DNA from 3 places in the Methylobacterium sp. TK31 genome. Region 2 is predicted to be linked to each of the others. Evidence: riboswitches for the same ligand, from Rfam matches in the RefSeq annotation. Region 2 holds a riboswitch; each other region holds the start of a gene.

Region 1 (3,261 bases), 250 kb from region 2:
GACGATGATGGCGAGGCGCCGGCCGTTCGCGTTCTCCACGAGGTGGCGCACCAGGGTGGTCTTGCCTGCCCCGAGGAAGCCCGTGACGATGGTGCAGGGGATCTTGGCGACGAGGGTCATTCGGCGGCGTCCGGATGGGGTGTCGCCGCGACCGGCGGCAGGGGAGCGGGGAACGGCGGGATGCGGGCGACGACGCCCTTGCGGAATTCCTGGGGTCGCGCCTTCCACGGCACGAGGCCGTCTGGCGTCTCGGCATAGAGCGCGACGCCGTCCAGGATGGTGCCGGCGGAGGCGACCGGGTCGAGGTCGCCGTAGACGTAGGTCCAGCGGCCTTGCGAGGCCACCGCCACGGTGCAGGGGCGCTTGCAGACCGAGAGGCATTCGACGCCCTCGACCGTGATGCCCGGATGGGCGCCCGTGCTCACCGCCTCCTGGAGGGCGGCGAGCAGGCGGGCGCCGGCGCGCGGCTCGGAGACGTCGCCGGCCGCCCGGCAGGTGGCGCAGACGTAGAGCGTGACGGGGGCGATGGATTCCGGCTCAGGCATGGACCGGCCGATTCCGGCCGAACAGGCCCCAGGCCCAGCCATAGGCCAGCCCGATCACCGCCCAGAACACGAAGGCGATGCCGAGCGAGCGAGCGGCGAACTGCGCCGCGTAGGACGCGGGCAGGTTCGAGGCGGCGTGGCTCGCCTCCGGCGCGCCGGCCAGGTGTGGTGCCACCAGGAGGACGATGCCGCCCGCGATGGTGATCGGCGCCCGCCGGATCGCGATGAGGTAGAGGCCCATGGCGGTGGCGGCGGCCGTCATCAACCACCAGAACTGGCGGTCGGCCAGGGGCGCGGCCTCCATGCCGGGCAGTTCCGGCGCGAGGCCCAGCGCCGGGGCCAGCGCCACCGCGAGGAAGCCGCCGATGGCGAAGCGCAGGCCGGCCTCGGGGCTGGGCTCGCGGTTGCAGGCGAGGAGCACGGCGCCGAGCAGCAGCGCGTAGCCGACGCCGCCCACCAGGGTGGCGAGCGCCGTGAAGGCCATGCGCGGCAGGCCGGGGCCGGGCTGCCATTCGGGCGCAACCTCGCCGCCCGCCACAGAGGGGTCGCGGGGGCCGTGATAGTGCCCACCATGGACGCGCACGATCAGCGAGGCGGGGGTCGGCAGGGCGAACGCCGCGGAGGCCTGCGTCTCGTAGCGCTCGGCCGCGATGATGAGCGGCGAGGTGAGCGCGAGTTGCAGACCCGTCGCGACGACGGCCGCGAGGAAGCCGGCGACCAGGGCCGCCGACACGAGCCGGATGATCATGGGATTGTCTGCCTTAAGCGCAGGCGCTCAGTGGCAGGGGAAGTTCTGGCTGTGGCGGAAGTCGTGCGCCGCGTTGTGCAGCGCCATCGCCGGGGCGAAGCCCGCCATGAACACGAGGCCGAGGCCGAGGAAGGCGGCCACGAGGACGGCGCCGAGGCGCTCGTTGGTGCGGGTGCCGGTCAGGACGAGGGTGTTGGTCGACATCGGGTCATCTCCTGGCCGCCCCGCCGGCGGCCGTCAAGCATCGAGCGGGTGGACGGCAGGTCCACTCTCGGGCGGCAGGTCTCCTGGCTCGCGGGTCGCTGGTCCTGCCGCCTTCCCGGATGGCTCCAGTGGCCGATGGCAGTCCCGTCTCCGCTCACAGTTGCGGGGGCAGCCGCGGTTTCAGGGTCGCCCCCTCACCGCATTCCCTTTTCACCCCGTTGCCGGGGCACCGTCCGATCCATGCTTCTACGCGCTTGCCGGTGCGCTGACAACGCGGCCCGCGCGGGTTTCCCGCCTTTGACCGGAGGCCCCGAATTCGGGCACAGCGTTCTGCATGCCGCACCCGACTCCCCGTATGACCCTTGTGCTCGGCGGCGCGCGCTCGGGCAAGAGCGCCCATGCCGAGGCGCTGATCGAAGCCTGCCCGGCCCCGTGGCTCTACCTCGCCACCGCCCAAGCCTGGGACGACGAGATGCGGGAGCGCATCGCGCTCCACCGCGCCCGCCGCCCGGAGGGCTGGATCACGCAGGACGTGCCGCTCGCCTTGGCCGAGGCGGTCGCCGCCGCGACCGGGCCGGTGCTGGTCGATTGCCTGACCCTCTGGCTCACCAATCTGATTCTGTCCGAGGCCGACATCGAGGCCGCCACCGTCGCGCTGCTGGCGGCCTGCGCGGCGGCGCCCGGCCCGGTGGTCCTGGTCGGCAGCGAGGTCGGGCTCGGGATCGTGCCGGAGAACGCCCTCGCCCGCCGGTTTCGCGATGCGGCCGGGCGCCTGCACCAGCGCCTCGCGGCCCGGGCCGACCGCGTCGTCCTCATGGTGGCAGGCCTTCCCCTGGTCGTGAAACCCCAAACCGGAGCCACCCCATGAACGACGCTGAGACGGAGGCCGTGCGCCATCGCGAGAAGATGGAGAAGCGCAAGGCCGTGCAGGACGCCGAGGTCGCGGAGAAGACGATCGAGAAGGGGCTCCTCATCGTCAATACCGGCCCGGGCAAGGGCAAGACCACGGCGGCCCTCGGGCTGATGCTGCGGGCGCTCGGCCACGGCTGGCGCGTCGGGGTGGTGCAGTTCATCAAGGGCGCCTGGGACACCGGCGAGAAGCACGCCCTGAAGACCTTCGGCGACCGGATCGACTGGCACACGCTGGGCGAAGGCTTCACCTGGGAGACCCAGGACAAGACCCGGGACATCGCCGCTGCCGAGCACGCCTGGGCCAAGGCCCTCGACCTCATGGCCGACCCGACGATCCGCCTCGTGGTGTTGGACGAGCTCAACATCGCCCTGCGCTACGATTACCTGGACCTCGCCGCCGTGGTGGCGGCCTTCCGGGCGCGCCGCCCGGACCTCCACGTCGTCGTCACCGGCCGCAACGCCAAGCCGGCCCTGATCGAGGCCGCCGATCTCGTCACCGAGATGACATCCGTGAAGCACCACTTCGCCGCCGGGGTGAAGGCGCAAGTGGGGATCGAGTTCTGATGCGGGCGGCCACTGTCGCGCTCGCGCTGTCCATGGTGATCGGCGCGGACGGGATCCGTGCCGATCCGGCGCCGTCCTGGCCCGCGACCTATCTCAGCCGCGTCGAGGCCCTGGCGGTGATGGAGGGGCTGAACGCCCGCCTGCTCGCCAGCCGCTCCGCCACCGCGACTCTCGAGGGATGGTGCGCCGAGCACGGCATGGCCGCGACGCCCCGGGTCGTGGCGAACTTGGCGCGCAATGCGGACAAGCCGGCCTCGGAGGAGACGCGCCGGCGCCTGAATGCCGGGT
Region 2 (3,261 bases):
CTCGAAGCCGAGCAGCACGGTGTGGCCGAATGCGCCGGTGGCGAAGCGCCCGACCACCTCGGCCTGGCCGATCGCCGTGTCCCAGCGGTAATCGCGAAAATTCCGGTCGCGTAGCACCGTGCGGTTGTCGGCGGCGATGGCCCGGATCTCCGCCGATTCGCCCAGCAGGGAGCCGGTGTTGAAGTGGGTGGCCAGCCGCATCTGCCAGTCGGCGTCGAAGCGGTGCTCGACCCGCACCTGCATGGTGTCCGAGCTCTGGTACGTGCTCTGGCCCGGCTCGCCGAGGAAGCGCGAGATCGGCAGGAAGCCGAGCTGCCTGTTGATCGCGATCACGCCCCGGTCGAAGACGACGCGGTTGCGCAGGAACTCGGTCTCGACGGTGACCTTCGTGTCCGGCGTGACCTGCCAGCTCACCACGGGCGCGACGAGGAGCCGGTCGCCATCCACGAAATCGCGGAAGCTGTTCTGGCGTCCGCCCGCGAAATTGAAGCGGTAGAGCAGCGTGCCGTCCTCGTTCAGGGCGCCGCCCGCATCCACGGTGCCGCGGAATTGCTCGAACGAGCCCCAGAGGCCGCCCATCTCGACGAAGCGCTCGGCCGTCGGCTGCTTGGTGACGAAATTGACGAGGCCGCCCGGGTCGCTGCGCCCGAACAGGCCGCCGCCCGGGCCCTTCAGCACCTCGATGCGCTCGACGTTCTGGGTGTCGGGCGGCGGCGGCGAGCCCCGGTTGATCGGAAATCCGTTGCGGTAGAGTTCCGAGGTCGTGGTTCCGCGCACGGCGTAGCTGAACACCGTCAGGCCGCCGAAATTATTCTGCTGGGCGACGCCGGGCGTGTAGTTGAAGACCCGGTCGACCCGGGTGGCGGCGAGGTCGGTGATCACCGCGCGGGGCGCGACGGTGACGACCTGGGGCACGTCGCGCTGGGGCGTGTCGGTCTTGGTGCTACTCACCGCCCGATCGGCCCGGTAACCCGGCGTGGGGCCGATCAGCCCGATCCCGGGGGCGAGGCCCGCAGCGCCCGTGGCCGGGGCGCCGCCCGCCCCCTCCACCGACAGTTCCTCCAGAGTGACGGACTCCTGCGCCCGCGCCTCCAGGGCCGGCGAAGCCGCCGAGAGCATCGCCGCGAGCGCGCAGCGCGAGCCCCGCCGCCCCGACCGCCGTCGCGCGTCGGCCGCGCGGGGCGGGTTCGGGATCGCGGCCTTCGCGGCGGACGGGCTCGGACGGAGGGACACCGGTGGCGCTCATGGTTGTCGAGCGACGGCCGAGCGGGTGCCCTCGCGGAACCGGGTGCGTCGGCAGCCGGGCCCGGTCCAGCGCTCCGCCGGGACACCCCGCCCGAGAGACGTAACGTCGTGCAAGGCAGGTCTCCTGGCTCGCGGGTCGTCGCCCTCGCCTCGGCCTTCCCGGTGATCGGCACCAGTGACGCTGGACGGAAAGAGCTCACCGCTGACAGTTGCGGGGGCAGCTTCGGAAACGCCCCTGCGAGCGCCCCGAATTCCCTCTTAGCCCCCGGGCCGACGACCCGCGGGAACCTTGACCGTTCGACCTTGTCCCGTGGGCGGCCGGCAAGTCAACGGGGGTGCGCCCGGATTTTTGCAATGTTGTAACATTATGAAGTGTCGGCCCGATCACGTTCGCGCGGGTCCCGCCGCGTCGGGGCGGCCGAACCGGTCGTGCGGCCGGCGGCGCTGGCTGCCCGGCGGCGATTTTTCGGCTAGGCTGCGGGGCTTTGGGAACGACGGGCAGGGAAGGACACGCGGGCCATGGATAGGGACAGCCTGACGGCGCACGGCGTCTTCGACGTGGCGGAGCAGGCCGCGCGCCTGCCCGAGACCTCCGACACCATGGTGGCGGATCACCGCTTCACCGACGATCCGGCGGCCAGCGCCCGGGTCTTCCGGGTCTACCGGCCGACGCCGCCGCACAGCCACGCCTCCTGCGACGAGTACCTCTACGTGCTGTCCGGGCGCTGCCTGATGAAGTTCGGCGACGAGGCCCCCGTGGAGGTCGGCCCCGGCAAGCTGGTCTTCTTCAAGCGCGGGGTGGTGCACTCGGTCCCCGAGATCCTCGAGCAGCCGATGGTGTTCCTCTCCGTCGACACGCCCCGGCGCGAGCCCCGCGACATCCGCTTCGTCGCCGACGGCACCGGCACGCCCGACACCTTCATGCGGCAATCGTGAGCCGCGGCCGCCGCCGGGGGCGCGCGGCCTACTCCACCTTCTCGTTGGGATAGACCCCCCAGAGCCGGTCCTGGCGGATGTAGCCGTCGACGTCGCCGCGCCGCTGGGGCATCGCCACGATGATCCGGCACCAGCTGCCGGTACAGGCCTTGACGCTGCCGATGACGCCGGCCTGGAGGCGGGCCTCCTCGCCGGAGGCCTCGTCGGCCTTGGCGTAGAGCGGCACCGGGGCCTTGTCGCCGCCCTTGTCGCTTCCCTTGCCGGCGGTGACGATGGAGGTGCGCCGGCCCGAGAGCAGCGAGTGCAGCACCCAGCCCTCGGTGCCCTCCGAATCGCGGATGCGGCGCCAGGTCTCGAACTCGGCCACGATCTCGACGGGCAGGCCGGCCCGCTGGAACACCCAGAGGGTGCGGTGGTCCTTCGAGGGGCCCTCGCGCAGGTTGACGCGGTCGGTCTTCAGGCTGGCGTAGCGCGGCAGCGGCAGCTTCGTCACCGGGCCCAGGGCGACGTCGGGCCCGGCCCCCGGCGCCGGGGCGGCCGCGGCGGCGCCGGCCGACAGGAGGGTCGCGAGGGTGAGGAGCAGGGCAGGCGCGCGCATCGTCCGGTGATCCTTCACGCTGTCCGGAGCAAGCCGCAGGGTGACGGCCGGCCCCGGCGTGCATTGTGTTCCGCGGCCTCTCTGGTAGAGAGGCCTTAGGGTCGACAGGACCCTGGGGTCGCGGCCTTCCGGCCGCCGGCCCGGTCGTCTCGAATGTCTTGACCGGTGCGTGGTTAACGCACGGTAAGCCTGCGGCGCCGCCCCCGCATCGGAGATCGCGCCGGAGACCGGCCGGGTCGGATGCGGGCCGGTCGACGCCGTTCGCGGGGAGGGTGCATGTCGTCGTTGAAGCGCAAGCCGCTGGTGGTCGTCACGCGGCGTCTGCCCGAGGTCGTCGAGACGCGGATGCGCGAGCTCTTCGAGATCCGGCTCAACACCGACGATGCCCCGATGGCGCCCGAGGCCCTGATGGCGGCCCTGCGCGAGGCCGACGTGCTGGTCCCGACCGTGACCGACGAGATCGATTCGGGCCTCCTCGCCCA
Region 3 (3,261 bases), 280 kb from region 2:
CGAAGGTGAAGCCGGCCGACGCGATCGTGGTCGGCGCCTCCGGGACCCGATGTCCGATGGGGTCGCGGTCCGCGAAGCGGGCATTCGTCACCGTCAGGTCGCCCTCCAGGGAGAGCCAGGGCGTCACCGCGTAGCGGTTGGTCCACTCGACGCCGAAGCGGCGGGTCGGGCGGCTCGGCTCGGTGGTGCCGCTGTCGCCCTGGAACAGGTTCTCGGAGGCGAAATCGAGCTGGAACAGCGTCACCGCCGTCTCCAGCCCAGCGAGGCTGCGGTTGCGCAGGCCGATCTCCGAGCCCGTGGAGGGCACGAGGAAGGGCGAGCGGCTGATGTTGAACAGCGGGCTCGTCGGGTCGACGGTGGCGGTGACGCCGCGGGCGTCGTTGGAATGGAAGCCGCCGCCGTAATTCACGAACAGCTCGGTGTCGAACCAGGGCCCGAGCACCAGCCCGAGCTTCGGGTTGACGATGCCGTCCCGGGCGCGCCCGGAATTGGCCGGCGTGTCCGAGCGGACATCGGCGTAGAACCCGTCGGCGCGGAAGCCCAGGCTGGTCCGCAGCCAGTCGGTCCAGCGCACCCGGTTCTCGGCGTAGAACGCCGCGCTCGCCTCCAGCACCCGGTCGTCCAGCACGGTCGAGCGGTACTGCCGCGCGGCGGTGTTGAACAGGCCGACCCGGATGTCGTCGGTGCGGGTCTGGACGCCGAACTCGTTCTCCATGGCCAAGCCGAACAGGCTGCCCGGGACGGTGTGGCTGACCTCGCCGCCGCCGAGAACGCGGCTGTCGCGCTGGCGGAACTGGTCGCCGGCGACCGGATCGTTCAGGAAGTAGGTGAAGTCGTTGAACAGGTTCATCCCGTAGCGGATCACGTAGGCGCTCGCCCGGGTGATGCCGGCCTCGCTCGTCCGGCTCCAGCGGCCCGAGAGCGAGAAGCGGCCGGTGTCGCCGCCATCCGTGGGGTTCAGGCTGCCGAAGCGGCCGATCAGGCCCTCCGCGACCGCCCGCTCCGGGATCTGGTTGGTGGCGTTCCACTTCGCCCAGTAGGCCATGCCCGTCAGGGCGAAGCCGTCGAGGGCCGTGCCCTGGCTGTAGCGGACGACGCCGTTGAGCTTGGCGAGCCGGTCCGGCACGTCCCAGGGCCCGTCATAGGTCTGGGCCTCGCCGGCCACGAGCAGGTGGCCCGCGCCGAGGGGCGCGGAGGCGATGCTGAGCGCGCGCTTGTAGCCGAAGCTGCCCAGCGAGGTCAGGGCGAGGTTGCGCTCGACCGTGTCGAGGTAGTCGATCCGCACCGAGCCCGCGGAGGCGAAGTCGCCGTCGCGGACGAAGTAGGGTCCCTTGTGGAACTCAACGGCGCCGACGAGCTCGGGGATGAGGAAATTCAGATCGGCGTAGCCCTGGCCGTGGGCATGGGTGCGCATGTTCACCGGCATCCCGTCCACGTGAAGCGCGATGTCGGTGCCGTGGTCGAGGTTGAACCCGCGCAGGAAGAACTGGTTGGCCTTCCCCTCCCCGGAATGCTGGGTGACGATGAGGCCGGGCACGCTCTCCAGGGCCTCGCCCGGCCGGGTGATCGGCCGGCTGTTGAGCGCCGCGCCCGAGATCACGCCGGCGCTCGCCGCATCGACGGTCCGCAGGCCGCCGCCGATCCCGGTGACCCCGCCGACGAACCCGGCACTGGCGGCCGGTCCGGCCCCGCCGGTCGGCGGCGCCTCGGCGGTCACGGAGAGTTCGGCGAGGTCCGCCTGCGCGGTCTGGGCGCCGGCATCGCGGATTGCGGCGCCGGTGGACGCGAGGCCGGCGCAGGAGGCCAGGAGCCAGGATCGATAGGTGGGCCGTGAACGGGGCAGCGACCCGGAACGGAAGGACGGCATGGGACCTCGGGCGACGTCTGTGGCACGTCACCGCGAACGAGGCCGGTGCGGATGCCGCACGGCATCCACCCCGACACCCATCAGGACACCCCGCCCGATGCGTTTCGCGTGTGACCACGACTGACGGCAGGTCTCCTGGCTCGCGGGTCACCGCCCTCTCATCGTCTTCCCAGACCGGACAGGCCCAGTGACGTGCTGATGAGGGGCTCGCCGCTCACAGTTGCGGGGGCAGCCGCGGCCTCGGGCTCACACCCTCACCGCGTTCCCTTTTGATCCTCGTCGACGAGGAACCGTCGCGGGACAGGAGGCCCGATGGGCCGCGGCGGCGTCAATGGCCGCGCGCGCTTTTCCAGGCCGGTGTGCCCGGTGCGCGACAGGGCGCCCTCAGCCCCGGCCGTCCGGCTTCCGGGCCGGCTCGCGCCGATGCCCGGTCCCGGCCAGCACCGCGCCGCCGGCCGCGAGGCCGAGGAGGATCCACTTCAGGGGAAGCCGCTCCGCGCCCTCGCTGCGCTGGGGCTCGGTCACCATGTGGCCGGCCGGGAGCTCGACCCCGGGCTTGCCATAGGCCTGCGCGTCGGCGATCTGCTCGGCCGACACGGCCCATTCGGCGCCGACCTGGCGGTCATGCGCCATCACCGCGAGGCCGACCGCGACGGCGACGGCCGCCGCCGCGAAGATCCTCACCGGCGTCCTCATGTCCCGCGCTCCCGCATCCCGGGCGTCCCCGCCGCCGTTCCGGACCGAGGGTTAGGCGATCGGCGGGCGCTTCACCAGGGACCGGGACCGGCGACGGGCCCCCGGTCTTCCGCAATGCAGCTGGGAACGATTTTAACCTGCTGGACACTGGCTCTGCAAAAAACGCATGGGACCCCTAACGGCATGACTGGCCTGCGTTTTCGCGTGATTGAGCGCCCGCGCCGCATCGCGATATCGCTGGGTGGCCACGGCCCCGTTTCGCGACCGATCCTCGGCCGCGCCGGACCGTCCCAGGACCCGTTCATGGATCACCCGGTCGCGACCCCGAAGCGTTCGTCCGCCGCCGGCGGCTGGGGGGCCCTGAAGAGCTGCGGCAAGCATCTGCTCGGCAGCCGCGCCCCGCTCTCGGGGGCCCGCGCCATGCTGAAGGCCAACCAGCCCGACGGCTTCGACTGCCCGGGCTGCGCCTGGGGCGACCCGGAGCACGGTTCCTCCTTCGAGTTTTGCGAGAACGGCGTGAAGGCGGTCTCCTGGGAGGCCACCGACAAGCGCACGCCGCCGAAGTTCTTCGCCCGCCACACCGTGACCGAGCTGCGCGGCTGGACCGATTACGCCCTGGAGGGCGAGGGCCGCCTGACCCATCCGATGCGCTACGACGCGTCGAGCGACCGCTACGTCGCCACCACCTGGGACGCGGC

What was found. Region 2 has a riboswitch for cobalamin ahead of ACXJY8_RS16245 (TonB-dependent siderophore receptor). Riboswitches for the same ligand answer to the same signal wherever they lie in the genome.
Region 1: linked by a shared signal. The riboswitch ahead of ACXJY8_RS17435 (CbtB domain-containing protein) and the one ahead of ACXJY8_RS16245 (TonB-dependent siderophore receptor) in region 2 are both predicted to bind cobalamin.
Region 3: linked by a shared signal. The riboswitch ahead of ACXJY8_RS15015 (TonB-dependent receptor) and the one ahead of ACXJY8_RS16245 (TonB-dependent siderophore receptor) in region 2 are both predicted to bind cobalamin.

What each region holds. Positions count from the first base shown of each region.
Region 1 is NZ_CM143964.1:3,760,625-3,763,885, reverse strand. It holds gene cobW (cobalamin biosynthesis protein CobW) at 1-120, opposite strand, end outside; gene ACXJY8_RS17445 (DUF1636 family protein) at 117-545, opposite strand; gene ACXJY8_RS17440 (CbtA family protein) at 538-1,293, opposite strand; gene ACXJY8_RS17435 (CbtB domain-containing protein) at 1,321-1,497, opposite strand; cobalamin riboswitch at 1,554-1,746, opposite strand; gene cobU (bifunctional adenosylcobinamide kinase/adenosylcobinamide-phosphate guanylyltransferase) at 1,853-2,365, shown strand; gene cobO (cob(I)yrinic acid a,c-diamide adenosyltransferase) at 2,362-2,973, shown strand; gene ACXJY8_RS17420 (hypothetical protein) at 2,973-3,261, shown strand, end outside.
Region 2 is NZ_CM143964.1:3,514,254-3,517,514, reverse strand. It holds gene ACXJY8_RS16245 (TonB-dependent siderophore receptor) at 1-1,119, opposite strand, end outside; cobalamin riboswitch at 1,343-1,552, opposite strand; gene ACXJY8_RS16240 (cupin domain-containing protein) at 1,765-2,181, shown strand; gene ACXJY8_RS16235 (SH3 domain-containing protein) at 2,210-2,779, opposite strand; gene ACXJY8_RS16230 (2-hydroxyacid dehydrogenase) at 3,056-3,261, shown strand, end outside.
Region 3 is NZ_CM143964.1:3,238,698-3,241,958, forward strand. It holds gene ACXJY8_RS15015 (TonB-dependent receptor) at 1-1,867, opposite strand, end outside; cobalamin riboswitch at 1,976-2,175, opposite strand; gene ACXJY8_RS15020 (hypothetical protein) at 2,252-2,563, opposite strand; gene ACXJY8_RS15025 (FdhF/YdeP family oxidoreductase) at 2,867-3,261, shown strand, end outside.